2 regions of the Clavibacter zhangzhiyongii genome follow, and region 2 is predicted to be linked to the other one. Evidence: predicted binding sites of a transcription regulator. Region 2 holds the regulator's gene; the other holds the start of a gene.
The links. Region 2 encodes HspR, which represses chaperone genes until heat shock. Its sites were predicted from a motif close to AAGTTGAGTCNNNNNGACTCAACTT; they were not measured.
Positions count from the first base shown of each region.

Region 1: the regulator HspR is predicted to act here: its motif matches at 4,837-4,861, upstream of H9X71_RS10520 (Hsp20/alpha crystallin family protein).

Region 1 covers NZ_CP061274.1:2,211,175-2,220,935, forward strand. The annotation lists gene H9X71_RS10490 (NADP-dependent oxidoreductase) at 1-550, opposite strand, end outside; gene H9X71_RS10495 (NmrA family NAD(P)-binding protein) at 728-1,681, opposite strand; gene H9X71_RS10500 (MarR family winged helix-turn-helix transcriptional regulator) at 1,678-2,313, opposite strand; gene H9X71_RS10505 (epoxide hydrolase family protein) at 2,406-3,575, shown strand; gene H9X71_RS10510 (SDR family oxidoreductase) at 3,592-4,284, opposite strand; gene H9X71_RS10515 (hypothetical protein) at 4,413-4,763, shown strand; gene H9X71_RS10520 (Hsp20/alpha crystallin family protein) at 4,886-5,341, shown strand; gene H9X71_RS10525 (GNAT family N-acetyltransferase) at 5,447-8,005, opposite strand; gene H9X71_RS10530 (lysine N(6)-hydroxylase/L-ornithine N(5)-oxygenase family protein) at 8,002-9,372, opposite strand; gene H9X71_RS10535 (pyridoxal phosphate-dependent decarboxylase family protein) at 9,369-9,761, opposite strand, start outside.
Region 2 covers NZ_CP061274.1:82,423-92,183, reverse strand. The annotation lists gene H9X71_RS00440 (2'-5' RNA ligase family protein) at 107-841, shown strand; gene H9X71_RS00435 (SulP family inorganic anion transporter) at 1,039-2,559, shown strand; gene H9X71_RS00430 (BLUF domain-containing protein) at 2,998-3,417, shown strand; gene H9X71_RS00425 (hypothetical protein) at 3,496-4,134, shown strand; gene H9X71_RS00420 (helix-turn-helix domain-containing protein) at 4,134-4,385, shown strand; gene H9X71_RS00415 (YdeI/OmpD-associated family protein) at 4,411-4,851, opposite strand; gene H9X71_RS00410 (class I SAM-dependent methyltransferase) at 4,902-6,122, opposite strand; gene H9X71_RS00405 (heat shock protein transcriptional repressor HspR) at 6,119-6,604, opposite strand; gene H9X71_RS00400 (DnaJ C-terminal domain-containing protein) at 6,624-7,634, opposite strand; gene H9X71_RS00395 (nucleotide exchange factor GrpE) at 7,752-8,405, opposite strand; gene dnaK (molecular chaperone DnaK) at 8,402-9,761, opposite strand, start outside.

The sequences.
Region 1 (9,761 bases), 970 kb from region 2:
CCGCGGATCCCGCGCTGCCCACGACGCGCGAGGCGCCGAGCAGGCGGGCGATCTGGCCGACCATCGAGCCCACCGCGCCGGCCGCGCCGGAGACGAAGACGACGTCGCCCTCCTGGATGGAGGCGATGCGGGTGAGGCCGACGTAGGCGGTGAGGCCCGTGAGGCCGAGCACGCCGAGGTGGGCGGAGGAGGCGACGCCGGGGACCTCGGGGACGGGGCGGAACGCGCCCGCCTGGCCCTGCGCGACGTCGCGCCAGCCGAGCATGTGGCTGACGAGGGCGCCGACGGCGAGTTCGTCGGAGCGGGACTCGACGACGCGGCCGACCGCGGATCCGGTCATGGCCTCGTCGAGCTGGAACGGCGGCACGTAGGAGGGGACGTCGTTCATGCGGCCGCGCATGTAGGGGTCGACGGAGACGAACTCGTTCTCGACGCGGACCTCGCCGTCCTGGAGGTCGGGGAGGTCGACCTCGACGCGGCGGACGTCGTCGGGGGTGGGCTCGCCGGTGGGGCGCTTCGCCAGCTGCCACTGGATGCTGCGTGCAGTCATGGGTCTCCTTCGTTCGGGGGTGCGGGCGGTCGGACGGCCGGCCCGCGGCGCTCGTGGCGCGGCCCCACCCAACCACCGCCTGCTGGACGCGGCACCCAGCGAGCCGTGGCCTCGTGACGGGGCGGCCGGGCGCGTCGCCGCGTCCGCCACCCCGTCGTGCACCCCGCGGGGTCGCGGCTAGGCGGCCGTCGTCGTCGCGCGGCTCGCGACGTGCGCGGCGAGCACGTCGCGCACGCCCGTCCAGGTGTGGTCGCCGAAGCGCTCGAGGTCGACGTGGCGCAGCTCCGCCTCGCCGCTGTACATGCTCACGAGGTACTGCATCCCCTGCCAGGCGGGGAACGTCTCCTGCTCGTCGCGCCCGACCCGGCGCATGGCCCTGCTCGCCGCGCCGAGGACGCCCGTGGTGCCGGCCCACTGCAGCGCGAAGGGGGTGCCCGTGATCTCCGTCATGATGCGCGCGAGGTCCCGGGCGGTGACCCGGTCGCCCGCGACCTCGACCACGCGCGGCGCGTCGTCGTCGAGCGCGACGAGCGCCGTCACGCGGGCCGTGTCGTCCTTGGTCGTGAAGTCGAGCACCTGGTCGGCGGAGGACCAGTAGAGGACGCGGCGGCGGTCGAACAGCACGATGGGCGCCTGCCCGGTGAGCATGTCGGCGAAGGCGCCGTTGAGCACGGAGGTGGCGCGCACGGGGGCCGCGTCGAGGTCGGCCGCGAACTCGCGGCGCAGCTCGAAGTTGCGGTTGCTGCCCGGCGTGACGCGGCGGTAGTCGGAGGAGTAGTCCGAGGGGACGAAGCGCGGGACGCCGGCGGCGACGGTGGCCGCGAGGAGCGCGCGCTGCGCCCCCACGATCACGGAGCGCGCCCCGCTCACGGCGGAGACGACGACGCGCGCGCCGGCCACCGCGCGGATCAGCGCGGCCCGGTCGGTGTACGCGGCCTCGACGACCTCGACGCGGGGGTCGTCGCCCCACGCCTCGGCGGCCGCGGTGCTGCCGGGGCGGGTAAGGACGCGGACGCGCGCCCCGGCCGCGAGCAGCTCGCGGACGATGCGGCGGCCGAGGTCGCCGGTCGCGCCGGCGACGACGACGGGGGCGGATCCGGATGCGGGGGAAGCGGGGATCGGGGTGCTCATGCGGGTTCTCCATCTCGGGTGGTGCGGCGCGCCGAGCGGCGCGAGCGGTGGGGGGCGGCGACGGGCTGCTCGAGGCGCGCGGCGTCGGGCTCGTCGGCGGCGGAGGTCGCGGCGGCGGACGCCGCGTCGGGGGCCTCGCCGATGCCGAGCGCGACGCGGGCGAGGAGGCGCCGGAGGGCGGTGCGCTCGTCGGGCGCGAGGTCGCGCATCAGGGCGTCCTCCACCTCGCCGAGCGCGACGCGGGCCGTGGCCAGGAGGGCGCGCCCGGCATCGGTCGGGAGGACCTGGCGGATCCGCCGGTCGCGCGGGTGCGGCTGCCGCTCGACGTGCCCGCCCTCGGCGAGCGCGTCGATCACGTAGGTCATCTGCGTCTTGTCGATGCCGAGGCGCTGCGCCAGCGCGAGCTGCGACGACGGCTCCTCCGTGGTGATCGCGACGAGCACCTGGTACCCGCGCGGGCCGCCCGGCACGTCGGCCACGGCGGTCTGCGCGGTGCGCGCGAAGCCCTGGTAGACGGCCTGGATGGACCAGCCGAACTGCGTCTCGATGCCGCCGGAGCCCCAGTCGATGCCGGAGGCGTCCTCGTCGGGGTCGACGCGGTCGTGGGCGCGGGTCACGGCGGAGGAGGTCATGCCGAGATCGTATCCGACTTTTATCGTCTTGTGCGAAGATCATCTCTTAGCGCAGGCATCGGCTGCGCCCCACGACCCGATCGGAGCCGCGCATGCCCGCCATCACCCCCTTCCGCCTCGACGTCCCCGAGGCCGACCTCGACGACCTCCGCCGCCGCCTCCTCGCCACGCGCTGGCCCGAGCCCGAGACCGTCGACGACACCTCGCAGGGACCGCAGCTCGCGCGCATGCGGCGGCTCGTCGACCGCTGGGTCGACGGATACGACTGGCGCCGCACCGAGGAGCTCCTCAACGGGTGGGGGCAGCACACGACCGAGATCGACGGGCTGGGGATCCACTTCCTGCACGTCCGCTCCCCCGAGCCGGGCGCGCGCCCGCTGATCCTCACGCACGGCTGGCCGGGCTCGGTGCTGGAGTTCCGGCACGCGGTCGGGCCCCTCACCGATCCGGTCGCGCACGGCGGATCCGCGGAGGACGCCTTCCACGTCGTCCTCCCGAGCCTCCCCGGCTTCGGCTTCTCCGGGAAGCCGACCGGCACCGGCTGGGGCGCGCGCCGCACCGCCCGCGCGTGGGCCGAGCTCATGCGCCGGCTCGGCTACGAGGCCTGGTACGCGCAGGGCGGCGACCTCGGCGCGACCGTCACGTCCGAGCTCGCGGCGCTCGAGGCCCGGGAGGGCATCGGGCTCCGCGGGATCCACCTCAACATGGCGACCTTCATGCCGACGGACGACGAGATGCGCGACGCCACCGACGAGGAGCGGCGGATGATGGCGGAGACCGGGCACTACCGGCAGCAGCTGTCCGGCTACTCGCAGATGATGTCGACCCGGCCGCAGACCGTCGGCTACGCGCTCCAGGACTCCCCCGCGGGACTCGCCGCGTGGATCCACGCCATGTTCCAGGACGTCGGCGGATCCCACGACGAGCACGGCGACGCCGAGGCGCTCTTCCCGCTCGACGAGATCCTCGACGACGTGATGCTGTACTGGCTGCCCGGCACGGCGGCCTCCGCGGCGCGCTTCTACTGGGAGTCGGCGCAGGTCGGCTGGGCGACGCCCGGCACGGTCGACGAGCCGATCACGGTGCCGACGGGCCTCAGCATCATGCCGGGCGAGTACGTGCGCCGCTCGCGCCGCTGGGCGGAGCGCCGGTACGCGGACCTCGTGCTCTTCCACGAGGTCGAGCGCGGCGGGCACTTCGCGCTGCTCGAGCAGCCGGGGCCGCTGGTGGACGACATCCGGGCGACGTTCCGCGGGCGCTGAGCCGCGACCCGACGGCTCAGCCCCCGAACGGCCGCAGCGACACCGACTCGACCGTGCCGTCGCGCGTCTGGTCGACGACGAGCCGCACGGCGCGCGCGACGGACGCCGGCTCGAGGTACCGCGTCTCGTCGTACTCGCCGCCCTCCTTGGCGCGGAGCTCGCGCTGCATGTCGGTCGCGACGCGGCCCGGGTGCACGCTCGAGACGCGCACGCCGTGCGGGCGCTCCTCCTCGCGGAGGGCGTCGCCGAGGGCGCGCAGGGCGAACTTGGATCCCGCGTAGACGCCGCCCGTGGGGTTCGCCGTGAAGCCGGATCCGGAGTTGACGAGCACGACCTGCCCGCCGGCTGCCCGGAGCGCGGGCAGGAGCGCGCGGGTGACATCGGCGACCGCGAAGACGTTGACCTCGAACACGCGGCGCCACTCCTCGACGGGCGTCCGGTCGACGGCGTCGCCGCCGATCACGCCGGCCGAGTGCACGAGCACGTCGAGGCGGTCGAGGTCGGGCACGAGGTCGGCGAGGCCGCCCGCGGCGAGGTCGGCGGCCCAGCCGACGGCGTCCGGCAGCGCGGCGGCGAGGGCGTCCACGGCGTCGCGGTCACGGCCGTGCACGATGACGCGATGGGTGCGGCCGAGGTCCTGGGCGACGGCGCGGCCGATGCCGCGGGTGGCCCCCGTGACGAGGGCGACGGGGCGGGCGGTGTCGGACATGGATCCTCCTGGGTCGCGGTCCTCCAGGCTACCGACGGCATCCTGCCACCCGTCCGGCGCTGCCGGGGGCATGACGTAGCGTGAAGGGGTCCGCCGCCGAGCGGCCCGCCGCCCGAGAGGATCCGCCCGTGCACGCCCGCTTCCCCGCCAGCCTCGAGGTGCTGCGCCAGGAGGCCCGCGACGAGCTGGACGCCGTGATCGAGCACCGCTGCCGGAACGGCGACGACCCATGGGAGGTCATCCCGCAGCTGCCGACCGTGGACGAGCACGTGGTGGCGACCCTCCGCCAGGACGCGCTCGAGGCCGACGGGATGGCGGAGGAGCTCGCCCGCGTGCGGCACCCGTCGACCGCGCCGGGAGTCGTCGCGCGCTTCGAGTACCGGCTGCTGCGCGGGATCGCGCTGGAGCACCCGGACCTCTCGCGCGCCGTCTGGACCCTCATCGGCCGCATGGAGCGCGACCTCCGCCGACGCGCTTGAAGAGGTGGTCAGGCCGACATTCGCCCTCGGCGAACGGCTTGGCACTCGCCTGCCCCGAGTGCTAATCTCGACGTAGTTGAGCCGAGGGGGCTCAACCCCACAGATCATCAGAGGAGTCGAGCATGAACATGACCTTCGATCCGTTCCGCGAGCTGGACCGCGCCATGGGCGCCCTGGCCGAGACCCGCCAGGCGAACCGGCCGATGCCCATCGACCTGCACCGCGAGGGCGACACCTACGTGCTGGCCGCCGACCTCCCGGGCATCGACCCGGGCTCGGTCGACATCGACGTGGACGGCCAGCTGCTGACCATCCGCGCCGAGCGCACCCTCGCCGGCGATCAGAACGTCCGCTGGCTCACGCGCGAGCGCGTCGCCGGCACGTTCCTCCGCCAGCTGACGCTCGGCCAGGGCATCGACACCGAGCGCATCTCGGCGCACTACGCCAACGGCGTGCTGAGCGTCACCATCCCGGTGAGCGAGCGGGCGAAGCCGCGCAAGATCGCGGTCACGTCCGACGAGCCGCAGGGCCAGGAGGGCCGCACGCTGACGGTGGAGCAGGGCGCGAGCGCGAGCTGATCCACCGGGCGCCCGCGCGGCGCCGCCACGACGAGGAGCCGTCGTCCGCACCAGCGGGCGGCGGCTCCTCGCACGTCCGGGCGCGCACCCGGCCGGCCCGTCGCGTCAGCCGATGCGCGGCCGCAGACCCCGGTGGATCGCGAGCGGGTTGCGCAGCGACCCGTGGACCTGCATCACCGGCGCCTGCAGGTCGACCATGCGCCGGTTGTCGCGCAGCTGCAGCCGGTTGAGGCACGAGCGGTCGAACGACGGCGTGAACAGGTCGAAGCGGGCGATGGCCTCGGCGAGCTCCGGGTGGGCGCGCTCGTGGTCGGCGAGCGCCTCCGCCGCCACGCGCCACAGGCCGTCGGGGCGGAGGTCGTCGCGGTCCTCGACGAGCGCCGCGGCGAAGCGGAGGAAGCCGTCCATCACGTCGGTGAAGACCGTGAGGGTGCGCTCGTCCTCGGGGAAGTCGAGACGGATCCGCCGCACGTCATCCGGCAGCTCGCGCTCCATGTCGAAGAGGGCGACCTCCTCGGCGATGTCCTTCATCAGCACGCGGACGACGACGTGGTCGCGCAGGACGAGGATCACGTTCTCGCCGTGCGGCATGAACGCGAGGTCGTGCGCGAGGAGCGCGTGCGCGAGGGGCACGAGGTACGCGTCGAGCCAGCGGCGGATCCACGCGGCCGCGCCGATCCCGGACGCGTCGATGAGCGCGCCCAGCACGCTCGCCCCCTGCGCGTCGACGTGGAGCAGGCTCGTCATGCTCATCAGCCGCTCGCCCTCCGCGAGGCCCGGCACGGGCGACTCCCGCCAGAGCGCGGACAGCATCTTCCCGTGGGGGTGCCCGGGCGGCAGGGCGGAGTCGACGCGGGCGTCCCGGACGCCGACGGACGCGACCTCGCGGAGGATCCCGAACCCGAGCCGCGCGAACTCCGCGTCGCCCTCGACGAGCGCGTGCACCCAGTCGTTGATGGCCGGGGTCACGGCCATGTAGGCCGGGGACAGCCCGCGCGTGAACCCCATGTTGAGGATCGAGAGCGAGGTCTTCACGTAGCACCGCTCCGGGCTCGTGCGGTTGGCCCAGGTGCGGATGGACTGCTGGGCGCCGTACTCGTCGTCGCCCGTGCCGAGGAGCACGATGTCGCGGGTGGCGACGAGACCGGCGAAGGTCACCGTCACGACGTTCTCCCACTGCCAGGGGTGCACCGGCACGAGCACGCGATCCGCCGGGTCGACGCCGAGATCGGCCATGCGGGCGCGGAACCGGTCGCGGACGATGAGGCCGAGCTCCGCGTCGAGGAACGCCTCCCGGTCGAGGCCCTCGACGCCGGCGAAGTGCGCGAGGCGCTCGTGCACGGCGAGCCACAGGATCCGCACGTCCTCCCCCGCCTCGGGCGCGTACCGGTCGTGGTCGTCGAGGTCGAAGCCGATGCGGCCGTTGGTCGCGACGAAGCAGGGGTGGCCCTCGTCCATCGTCGACTCCACCTCGGCGTAGGACGCGGTGAGGAGGCCGCGCGCGTCGGGCACGTCGCGCAGGCGCGAGAACGCGGCGGCGGAGAGCGTGCTCTGGATCTCGTCGAGGTAGACGGGCAGGACCTCGTCGGTGATGCCGAGCCGGTCGCGGAGGTCGAGCACGAGGTCGACGGCGTCGAGCGCCGCGGGCTCCCCGTCGACCGTGCGGCGGATGCTCGCCTCGTCGACGTCCCAGTGGTCGAGCTCGAGGATGCGGGCGCGGTAGGCGTACGCACTCCGGCCGTCGGCGCTGGCGACGCGGAACCGGGCCCAGCTCCGCGGGTCGTGCGGGATCCGGGGCTCGCCGGGCGCCCGCGGCGGATCCACGCGCTCGGGCTCGATGAGCAGCTCGTGCGCGAACTCGGCGAGCGCCTTCCGCACGAGGTGGCGGGTGGCGGCGGCCCAGGCGTCGGGCCGGAGGTGGTCGGCACGGTGGACCCGGGGGTCGGGCTCGGCGGCGGCGGATGCGGCGACCGCGGGCGTGGCGGCCGTGGCGTGCTCGGCGCCGGCGGGGCGGAGCCGGTCGGCGAGACGATCGCGGTCGCGGTCGTGGTCGGTCGCGGGGTCGTGGGTCAGGGTCATCGGATGTCCGTCCGTCGGAGGGGTGTGCGGGAGGAGGGCGTCGTCGCGGTCGACGACGCTGAGGAGCGCCTGCTTGGTGCCGAGGTCGACGACGCGGAGCGGACGGAAGCCGAGGCGCGCGTTGAGGCGCTGGATCGCCGCGTTGCGGACGTCCGGCTCGACGACCAGGCGACGCACGCCGGGATCACGCAGCAGGTGCGCGACGACGTGCCGCATGACCGCCGTCGTGAACCCGGGCAGCGGGTCGCCGGCCGGCGGGGCGACGAGCAGGTGCATGCCACGGTCGCCGGGGAGCGGGTCGAGGTGCGCGCCGACGGGATCGTCGGCCGGGTCGTAGGCCTCGACGAGGAACGCGGGGGCGCCGTCGTGCAGGCCGATCCACGCCGCGCGGGAGGGATCCGCGGCGAGGCCCGCGTACTCGGCGCGCACGTCGTCGAGGGTCGCGTGCTCCATCTGCCAGAAGCGGGCGCGCGGCGCGGCGACCCAGGCGTGCACGAGCGCCGCGTCGCCGTCGGGGTCGAGCGGGCGCATCGCGAGCGGGTAGCGGGGCGCGACCACGGCATCGGCCGGCGCGGGCGCGCTCACGCGAGCACCCCGGATCCGGCGGCGGGCACGTCGTCCGGCAGCCCGAACTCCTGGAACGCGATCCGCGCCTCCACCGGGTACGGCTCCCGCCCCGTGATCGCGCGGAGGATCCGCGAGTTGCGATGCGCGGTCATGCCGAGGTCGGGCGCGACGAAGCCGTGCGTGTGCACCTCGGCGTTCTGCACGAAGAGCGTCCCGGCGTCGTCGACCGTGTGCTCGCGCGCCACGTCGAGCCGACCCCGCGCGTCGCGGTGCACGCGGTCGCCGAGCCCGTCGAGGATCCCGGGGGCCTGCGCGTCGTACCCGCTCGCCATGATCACCGCGCCCGTGGGCCACTCCCGCTCCGCACCCGTCTCCGCGTGCCGCAGCCCGAGCACCGCGCCGCCGTCGGGGGTCGCGTGCGACGACACGACCTCGGCGTTGGTGAGGAGCCGCGTCGGCACGCCGGATCCCGCGTCGCCCCCGGGCGCAAGCCGCCCCTCCGCCCGGAGCGCGTCGAAGGCCAGCCGCTTCCGGTAGAGCGTCGCGAACACGTCGTCGATGAGCTCCGAGTCGATCCCCTTGTAGAGGTTCCGCTGCTCGCGCAGCAGCACGTCGCGCGCGTCGGCGGGCAGGCCGAAGAAGTGGTCGCTGTACTCGGGGCTCGTCATCTCCAGCGTGAGGCGCGTGTACTCGAGCGGGAAGAACCTGGGCGACCGCGTGATCCAGTCGAGCCGGTAGCCGCGCGCGTCCACGTCCTCGAGCAGGTCGCGGTAGATCTCCGCCGCGCTCTGCCCGCTGCCGACGACCGTGATCGCGTCCCGCTCCTGCAGCGCGTCCTTGGCGCCGAGGTAGCCGGAGCTGTGCACGACCCCCGGCAGGTCGCGCACGGCCTCGGGCAGCCACGGCGGCGTGCCCACGCCGACGACGAGGTTCCGGCCCCGGTGCACGTGCCGGCCGCCCGCGGCGTCGACCGACTCGACGACGTACGCGCCGTCGGCCTCGTCGAACCGGATGGCCCGCACGTCGCGGTCGAGCTCGATCCCCCGCGCGCGCTCGGCCGCCCACCGGCAGTACGCGACGTACTCGCTGCGCAGCACGAAGAAGTCCTCGCGGATGTAGAAGGAGTAGAGCCGCCCGGTGTCCTTGAGGTACGCGAGGAACGAGAAGCGCGAGGTGGGATCCGCGAGCGTCACGAGGTCGGCGAGGAACGGCGTCTGCAGGTGCGCGGTGGGCAGCATCATGCCGGGGTGCCAGTCGAAGCGGGGCTTCCGCTCGAGCACCGCGAGGTCGAGGTCGAGCGGGTCCGCGAGGCACGCGAGCCCCAGGTTCGCGGGGCCGAGGCCCACGGCGACGACGTCGCGGATCCGGTCGGGTGCGGCGCTCATCGGCCCGCCTCCGCGACGGCGTCGACCGCGAGGCCGGCGGCGTCGGCGCCGGCGTCGCCCAGCCCGGCGTCGATCGCGTCCCCCGCCGCGACCACCATCCGCAGCACCTCGGCGATGTGCGCGTCGGTCGTCGCCGGGTTCAGCAGCGTGAGCTTCAGGTGCGCGCGCCCGCCGACGCGCGTGGCGGCGACCATGGCGCGGCCCGAGTCCTGGATCGCCTGGCGGATCCCGCGGTTCACGGCGCCCGAGCGGGCCGCCGCGCCGGGCCCCGCGGATCCGTCGCGCTCCCCCGCCGGCACGTACCGGAAGACGAGCGCGCTGATCTCCGGCCGCACCACCACCTCGAGCGCCGCGTCCCGCCGCATCGCGCTCCACGTGCGGTCGGCCAG
Region 2 (9,761 bases):
CCACCCGCCGTTCACCCGGCGGCCGTGCGCGTCCGGCCGCGCTGTGGCACGGTGGGTCCTCGCCCTCTAGGGAACGTTCCCTAGCCGCCGCCCCGCAGGAGGACCCATGGATCACGACGACCCCACCGCCGACGCGCTCGCCGACCCCGACACCGCGCCCGCGTCGGCGGCCCGGACGGACGACCGGCCGCATCCGTCCGCGTTCCCCCGCGACGACAGCGACCCCTTCCGCTACGGGATCTTCCTCCGCCCCGACCCGCGCACCTGCCGGGCCGTGACCGTCGTCACCGACCAGCTCCGCGCGCAGTACGGCTTCGTCTCCGCCGGCGCGTTCCCGCCGCACGCGACCCTCGTCGGCAGCCAGCCCCTCGGCCGCTCCGAGGGCCTCGTGGTCGCCGCCGTCACCGAGCTCCTCGCCGACCGCCCCGCGTTCCCGGTGCACAACGCCGGCGTCCGCGAGCAGGGCTTCGGCTTCGTGTACGACGTCCACGGCCTCCCCGACGGATCCCCGAACCCCGACCTCCTCGCGCTCGCGGCCGACATCGACCGCGTCGTCGCGCCCTTCCGCCGGCCGATGCGCTCGCCCGAGCAGCACGTGTTCGACCCGGAGCGCTTCCGCGCGCACCTCTCGCTCGCCTCGCACGACCTCTGCACGCGCCCCGACCTGCACGACGAGGTCGGCGCCTTCATCCGCGGGCTCGACCAGCCCGTCCCCGCGGGCTTCGTCGGCGACACCGTCGTGATGTACCGCACGGCGTCGCCGGACTGGTCGGGCCGCTGGTGGACCACCCTCACCTGGGAGCACGTGCGCACCTGGACCCTGGGCGGCACCGCGGCCTGACCCCGCGCACCACCCGGCTGGACACAGACCCTCACGTAACGGTAGAGTCGGGCGCAGACACCCTCACGCAACGTGAGGGTCATCCGAGCCGCTCGGCTCCCCCACCCTTCCCGCGTCGGCCCCGCGCCGCGCGCATCCGGCGCGCCGTCGCGCCGTCCAGCCACCGCGGGCACCGCCCGCCCCTCCCGAGGAGATCCATGACCCGGACCGCCCCCGCACCGGCGCCCGCGCCCGTGCGCACCAGCCCCACCGTCCTCCAGGCGCTGAAGGACCCGCGCCTGCTCATCCGCGAGACGCTCGCCGGCCTCGTCGTCGCGCTCGCGCTCATCCCCGAGGCCATCTCGTTCTCGATCATCGCGGGCGTGGATCCGCAGGTCGGCCTCTTCTCCGCCTTCGTGATGGCCGTCGTCATCTCGATCGTCGGCGGCCGCACGGCCATGATCACGGGCGCGACCGGCGCCATCGCGCTCGTCATCGCCCCGGTGATGCGCGACCACGGCCTCGACTTCCTCATCGCCACCGTGATCCTCGGCGGCCTCATGCAGCTCGCCCTCGGCGCGGCCGGCGCGGCCAGGCTCATGCGCTTCATCCCGCGCTCCGTGATGGTCGGCTTCGTGAACGCGCTCGCGATCCTCATCCTCGCCGCGCAGCTCCCGCACCTCGTCGGGGCGCCGTGGATGGTCTGGCCGATCGTCGCGGCCGGCATCGGGATCATGGCGCTGCTGCCCCGCCTCACCCGCGTGATCCCGGCGCCGCTCGTCGCGATCGTCGTGCTCACGCTCGTCACCGTGCTCGCGGCCGTCGCCGTGCCTACCGTGGGCGACGAGGGCACGCTGCCCGACAGCCTGCCGACCCTCTTCGTGCCGCAGGTGCCGCTCACGCTGGAGACCCTCGGGATCATCGCGCCCTACGCGCTCGCCATGGCGGTCGTCGGCCTCCTCGAGTCGCTCATGACCGCCAAGCTCGTCGACGAGGTCACCGGCACCCGCTCCCCGAAGACGCGCGAGGCGCTCGGCCAGGGCATCGCCAACGTCGCCTCCGGGTTCGCGGGCGGCATGGGCGGCTGCGCGATGATCGGCCAGACGATGATCAACGTGAAGGCGTCCGGCGCCCGCACCCGCATCTCCACCTTCCTCGCGGGCGTCTTCCTGCTCGTGCTCGTGGTGGGCCTCGGCGACGTCGTCTCGGTGGTCCCCATGGCCGCGCTCGTCGCCGTGATGGTGATGGTCGCCGTCGGCACCTTCGACTGGCACAGCGTCCGGCCGGCCACCCTCCGCCGCATGCCGGTCGGCGAGACCGTCGTCATGGTCGCCACCGTGGCGGTCGTGGTGGCCACCGACGACCTGGCCGTCGGGGTCGTCGTGGGCGTGATCGCCGCGATGGTCGTCTTCGCCCGCCGCGTCTCGGGCTTCACGAGCGTCACCCGCACCCTCGAGGCGGACGCCGACGGCGAGCGCGCGCTCTACGCGGTCGACGGCGAGCTGTTCTTCGCCTCGAGCGACGACCTCACCACGCGCTTCGCCTACGATGACGACCCGCCCCGCGTCGTCATCGACCTGTCCCGCTCGCACGTCTGGGACGCCTCCACGGTCGCCGCGCTCGACGCCGTCGAGACGCGGTACCGGGCGCACGGCACGACCGTCGAGATCCGCGGGATGAACGCGGCGAGCAGCGCCATCCACGGCCGCCTCGCGGGGCGCCTCGGCGGCGCGCACTGACGCCGCCGGGCGGTGCGCCGCGCCCCGTCGTGCGCCCAGCGGACATCCCCGGCCCGGCGATCGGAGCCCGGCCGACGGCCCCGGATCCGCATGACGGCGGGCCGCTCACCCGCGCCTCACCCTCGGATCACCCGCGCTTCGCGCATCCGTGTCCCCCAAAATGAGGACCGGCCGCGTAGAGTCGTGATCACACAGCGGGTTCCCCCCGATGCCGCTGTGCGAATGGATACCCGAGGAGCGCCCCGCCGCGTCCCCCCGCCCAGCGGGCCGCTCATCAGATCCCTCCGCGCACCGACCCGAACGGACGCGGCAGCAGCAGGAGCCCGGCACGACCCGTACCCGCGGACGCGCCGGGCTCTTGCCGTCCGGGATCGCCGCGTAGTGCCCCGCACGGCTCCGCGACCCGGCAGGATGGTCGGACGGGGACGAGGGGGACACATGCGCACGACCGTCTACACGAGCACCGCCACGCGGCGCCTCACCGACGAGGATCTCGCGGAGCTCCTCCGCCAGTGCGTCCGCAACAACGAGCGGACCGGCCTGACCGGCCTCCTGCTCCATCGCGACGGCCGCTTCATGCAGGTCCTCGAGGGACCGGACGAGGCCGTGGAGGCCGTCTTCGCCGTCATCGCCGCCGACGACCGGCACACGGAGGTGCGGCAGCTCCTCGACGAGCGGATCCCCGCGCGGCAGTTCCCCGCCTGGTCGATGGGCTTCCGCACGGTCGACGACGCGACCGTCCGCGAGCTCGACGGCTACGACGACTTCCTCGACCGCCCGGCCTCCGCGGCGGCCCGCCCGGACGCGCCGTCGCGCGCCCGCTGGCTCCTGGAGTGGTTCCGCACGCATCCGGCGTGATCCGCGGGGCCTCGACACGGGCCCCGGCCGCGTGCGACCCTATCGACATTCGTTGCAACGACTGTCGATAGGACTCCCATGACCACCTCCCCCCTCGTCGGCACCGGCGGCTCCGCGCGCATCACCCGCGGGATCCTCCGCGCGGCCCTCGTCCTCGCCGTGGTCGTCGCGCTCCTGGTCGCCGCCGCGGCCGCCCTCAGCGCCGTCGAGACCGTCCGCACGGGCGTCGTGCGCACGTCGCTGGAGATGCGCGGGTCCCTGCCCGCCGGCGCCGACGCCGGTCCCGCCGACCTCCGCTCGGGCGCCTACCGCACGGCCGACGTCGCGGTCGGCGACCTGCCGGGCGGCATCGTCGCCATGCACGTGGTCCGCATCGCGCTCGACGCCGCGGTCGGCATCGCGCTGGCGGGCACGGTCGCGCTCCTCGCGCGGCGGCTGCTCCGGCCGGATCCGCTCGCCCGCCGCCTCAGCCTCGTGGTGACGGTCGCGGGCGGCATCGTGATGATCGCCGCGCTGCTGTCGCTCGGCGTCCGCACGGGCGTGGCGTGGATGGTCGGCGAGGCGCTCAACGACCCCACCGCGGGGCTCGACGGGTTCTGGCCCGTGGCGGCGGAGGTCGACGCGTCGACCATCGCGCTCGGCTTCGCCCTGATGATCGTGGGCCTCGTGGTCGAGCACGGCGAGCGCCTGCAGCGCGACACCCGCGGCCTCGTCTGATGGCGGGCGACGACGACGGCCCCACCGGGGTCCACTGCCGGCTCGACGAGCTGCTCGCCGCCCGCGGCATGACGCTCACGCGGCTGAGCGCGATCGTGGGCGTCAGCCAGGTGAACCTGTCGGTGCTGAAGAACGACCGCGCCCGGGCGATCCGCTACTCCACGCTCGTCGCGGTCTGCCGCGCCCTCGAGTGCGAGATCGGCGAGCTGCTGGTGCTGGATCCGCCGGCGTCCGGAGGCGCGGCGTCCTGACGGCCCGTCGGGATCCCGCGGCGCCTCACCCGCGCAGCGCCGCCAGCACCTTCTCCACCCGGCGGGCGCGCGTCCCGTCCGTCCTCGCCTCGCCGATCGGATCCACGAGCGCGCGCTGCCGGCTCGACGACAGGGCGGCGAACGCCTCGGCCAGGGCGGGCTCCGCGGCGAACGCCTGGGCGACCTCCTCCGGCACCACGGCCTCGCGCGGAGCGGCGTCGAGCTCGATCGTGACCTCGACCTCGTCGTCGGCGGCGATCCCGGAGGCGGCGCGATGCGCGGCGCTCAAGGGGAGCAGGTGCTGCCCGCCCATGGTGCCGACGGTCGTGCGGTACGAGTACCCCGCGACCGTGACGACCACGGCCGGCCGCTTCCCGGCGCCCAGCTCGTCGAGCGCCTCGGCGGGCACCGGCAGCCCGGTGGCGTTGACGCGGGCCTGCAGGACGCGGGTGCGGAAGGTCGGCATGGCGGCTCCTCGGTGAGCGGGCGGCGCGGGTCGCCGGCGGTGGCCCGAGGCTAGGCCCGGGGATCCGCCCGCGTCGAGACGGCGACCGTGAACTTCGCGTTCCGTCCCGCCTCGCGCGTCGGGCCCACGATCCGGGTCAGCTGCGGGCGGTAGCCGAGCGGGCTGTTGTAGACGGTCCAGAGCTCGCCGCCCGGGCGGAGCATGCGCGCCGCGGCGGCGAACAGGCGCGGCGCGAGGCCTGCGTGCACGGTCGCGCCCGTGTGGAACGGCGGGTTGAGGAGCACGAGGTCGGCGGATCCGTCGGGCACGGTGGACCCGGCGTCGTCGCGCACCACGGTCACCCGCTCCCCGAGCCCGTTGGCCGCGACGGTCGCGCGCGCCGAGTCGACGGCCGCCCAGGACTGGTCGGTCGCGATGACGCGGAGGTCCGGCCGGGCGAGCGCGACGGCCGACGCGATGACGCCCGTGCCGCAGCCGAGGTCGACCGCGACGCGGGCGTCGGCCGGCAGGTCGGGCAGGAAGGAGAGCAGGAAGCGCGTACCGATGTCGACCTTGGATCCCGCGAAGGCGGCGCCGTGCGCGCGCACCTCGAGGCCGAGGTCGGGGTGCGACTCGCGGCGGGGGTACGCGTCGACCGCGGCGTCGCGCAGGGGCCGGCGCGCCACGAGCACGCGCGACTTCTGCCGCGCGAGGGTCGCGTGCACGTCGCCGAAGCGGCGGCGGAGCACGTCCGTCATCGCGGGCGTCATGTGCTTGACGCGGCCGCCGGCGAGCACGGTCACGTCGTCGGCCGCGGCGCGCGCGACCACGCCGGCCCACTCGTCGAGCGCGTCGAGGCTGCGCGGCAGGCGGGCGAGCACCACGCGAGCGCCCGCGGCGAGCGCGTCGTCGAGCCCGTGGTGCGCGATCCCGGCGGTCTCGCCGATGAGCACCGCGTTGAGGTCGAGGGCGGTCTCGGAGGTCAGCGCGTCCTGGTGCACGCGGAGGCGGATCGGATCCGCGGCCCCGGCCCCGGCTCGGCGGAGCGCGGCGGCGGCTCCCAGCGCGAGGGCGCCGTAGGCGTCGCCGACCACGACGAGCTCCGCGGCCTGCACGGGGCGTCCGGCGTCGGCGGCGGTCGCGAGCAGCGCGACGAGCTCGTCGAGGAGCAGGCGGTCGGCGGCGTCGGCCGCGAACAGGTTGTCGGCCTCGACGTCGGGCCGGCGCCGGAGCGCGCCCAGGTCGAGGAGGTCGTCGGCGGCGGATGCGGCGGATGCGGCGGGGTCGCTCACCGCGGGCCGCGCCCGTCGGGATCGGTGCCCGCATGCGCGTCGGCGTCCTCGCCCGGATCCGGCGCGTGCCGCGTGAGCGCCGCGCGGTAGAGCACGACCTCGGTCTGCCGCGAGGGCCGCACGCCCGCGCGCAGCGACACCACGTCGCCGTCGCCGCGGGCCGCGAAGACGCGGCGGCCGGGCCGGGAGAGCAGCTCGTCGGCGAGGGCCGACTCGAGCTGGCGGACGCGGCCGCGGAGCTCCGACACCTGGTTCTCGAGCTCGAGGATCCGCGCGATCCCCTCCAGGCTCACGCCCTCCGCGCCCAGCCGGGCGACCTCCCGCAGCTGCACGATGTCGCGCATCGAGTAGCGGCGGGAGCGCCCGGCCGTGCGGGTGGGCGACACGAGCCCGAGGCGGTCGTACTGCCGGAGCGTCTGCGGGTGCATGCCCGAGAGCTCCGCCGCCACGGAGATCACGAAGACGGGGGCGTCCTCGTCCATCGCGTCGCGGGGATCCACGTCAGCCCCGGGCTCGCTCGATGAGCTCCGCGCGCGGGTCCTCGGCGGGGCCCGAGCTGGCGAAGGCGTCGAGCGCCACGCGCTGCGCGTCCGTGAGGCGCGACGGCACCGCGACCTCGATGCGCGCGAGCAGGTCGCCCGTGCCCTTCGGGGTCGTGACGCCGCGGCCCTTGACGCGGAGCACCTTGCCGCTCGACGTGCCGGGCGCGACCTTCAGCCGCACCGGATCGCCGCCGAGCGTCGGCACCTCGATGGTCGCGCCGAGCGCGGCCTCGGGGAACGTCACGGGCACGTTGACCCGGAGGTTCAGCCCGTCGCGCTCGAACACGGGGTGCGGACGCACGTGCACGGTGAGGATGATGTCCCCCGACGCGCCGCCGTCCCCCGAGGGCTCGCCCTTGCCGGCGAGGCGGATCTTCTGCCCGTCGGAGACGCCGGCCGGCACGCGCACCGTGAGGGGGCGGCCGTCGGAGTCCTGCAGGCGCACGACGTCGCCCTGCACCGCGGTGAGGAAGTCGATCGTGGTCGACGCCGTCACGTCGCGGCCCTTGGTGGGCGCCCCGTACCCGCGGTAGCCGCCGGTCGACTGGCCGAAGCCGCCGTTGCCGAACATGCCGCCGAGGATGTCCTCGAACCCGCCCTGGCTGTACTGCGGCTGGCCGGATCCGAACCCGGCGCGCCGCCCGCGGCCGCCGGCCTGCTGGCCGAACATGCCGCCGAAGACGTCCTCGAAGCCGCCGCCCTGGGCGCCGGCGCCGGGCGCGCTGAAGCGGGCGCCGGATCCCATCGCGCGCACCTGGTCGTACTCGCGGCGCTGCTCCTTGTCGGACAGCACGGCGTTGGCCTCGCTGATCTCCTTGAAGCGCGCCTCGGCCGACGGATCCGGGTTGCTGTCCGGGTGGTACTGCCGCGCGAGCTTGCGGTAGGCCTTCTTGAGGTCGGCCTCCGAGACGTCCTTGGACACTCCGAGGACCTTGTAGAAGTCCTTGTCGAACCAGTCCTGGCTGGCCATCAGACGCCTCCCTTCTTCTTCTCGTGGTGGGGGCCGCACGACCCGGTCCGGGCGCCCGCGCGTGCGGACGCCCGGACCGGGGTGGGTGCAGCCGGATCGATGCTGCGGATGATGGCGCTACTCCGGCTTGTCGACGACGACCTTCGCGGCCCGCAGCAGCGTCTCGCCGATGTAGTAGCCACTCTCGACGACGTCCGCGACGGTGTCCACCTGGACCTCGGGGTTCGGCTTCTGGAAGATCGCCTCGTGCACCTGCGGGTCGAAGGCGTCGCCGACGGCGCCCACCTTGACCAGCCCGATGCGCTCCACGTTGGTCCGCAGCTTGGCGACGATCGCGGTGAGCGGTCCGCCCTCCGCGAGGTCGCCGTGCTTCTCGGCGCGATCGAGGTCGTCGAGCACCGGGAGGATGCCCTTGACCACGTCGCCGACCGCGCGCTGGCGCTCGATCTCGCGGTTGGCCTCGGTGCGCTTGCGGTAGTTGGCGTACTCGGCGGTGACGCGCTTCAGGTCCGCGAGGTGCTCGGAGTCGCCCTCGACGGGCTCGTTCCGGGTCTTCTCGATGAGGTCCTGCAGCTCCTCGTCCATGGGGTCGGTCGTCTCGACGTCGGGGCCCTCGGCCTCGACGAACGCGCCGTCCTCGCCCGGGACCGAGGCCGCGTCGGCCGCGGCGTCCGCCGTGGCGTCAGGCCCGGCCGGGGCCGAGGAGGCCGACTGCTCGGCTCCCTCGTCCTCGGGCACGCGGCCCTCGCCGTTCGCGGTGTCCTCGGTCATCGGTCGGTCTTCTTGTCCTGCTCGTCCTCGTCCACGACCTCGGCGTCGACGATGTCCTCGTCGTCCTTCTTCGCCTCGGGCGCGCCCTCGGACGCCTCACCGGCGGCCTGCTCCTGCTGGCCCTGCGCGTAGATGGCCTCGCCGAGCTTGGTCTGGCTGGCGGAGAGCTTGTCGAACGCGGTCTTCACGGCGGTCTCGTCGTCTCCGGCGAGGGCGCTCTTCAGGCCGTCGACGTCGCCCTGGACCTCGGACTTGACGTCCTCGGGGAGCTTGTCGTCGTTCTCCTTGATGAGCTTGTCGATCGAGTAGGCGAGCTGCTCCGCGTTGTTGCGGACCTCGGCCTGCTCGCGGCGCGTCTTGTCCTCCGCCGCGTGCTCCTCGGCCTCGCGGACCATGCGCTCGATGTCCTCCTTGCCGAGCGAGGATCCGCCCGTGATGGTCATCGACTGCTCCTTGCCGGTGCCCTTGTCCTTGGCGGACACGTGCACGATGCCGTTGGCGTCGATGTCGAAGGTGACCTCGACCTGCGGGATCCCGCGGGGCGCCGGCGCGATGCCGGTGAGCTCGAAGGTGCCGAGGTTCTTGTTGTCGCGGGTGAACTCGCGCTCGCCCTGGAAGACCTGGATCGCCACGGACGGCTGGTTGTCGTCGGCCGTGGTGAAGGTCTCGCTGCGCTTGGTCGGGATGGCCGTGTTGCGCTCGATGAGCTTGGTCATGATGCCGCCCTTGGTCTCGATGCCGAGGCTCAGGGGGGTGACGTCGATGAGCAGGACGTCCTTGCGCTCGCCCTTCAGCACGCCGGCCTGGAGCGCGGCGCCGACGGCGACGACCTCGTCCGGGTTGACGCCCTTGTTGGGCTCCTTGCCGCCCGTGAGCTTCTTGACGAGCTCGACGACGGCGGGCATGCGGGTGGATCCGCCGACGAGGACCACGTGGGCCACGTCGCCGACCGAGACGCCGGCCTCGCGGATGACGTCCTCGAAGGGCTTGCGGGTGCGCTCGAGCAGGTCGTTCGTGAGCTCCTCGAACTTGGCGCGGGTCAGCGTCTCGTCGAGGTTGGCCGGGCCGTTCTCCGTGAGGGAGAGGTAGGGCAGCTGGATGCTCGTGCTGGTGGAGGAGCTGAGCTCCTTCTTCGCCTGCTCCGCGGCCTCCTTGAGGCGCTGCTTGGCGATCTTGTCGTTCGAGACGTCGACGCCCGTCGACTCCTTGAAGCGCTTGACGAGGTGGTCGACGATGCGCTGGTCCCAGTCGTCGCCGCCGAGGCGGTTGTCGCCCGCGGTGGAGCGGACCTGGATGGTGCTGAAGTCGTCGTCCTTGCCCACCTCGAGGAGGGAGACGTCGAACGTGCCGCCGCCG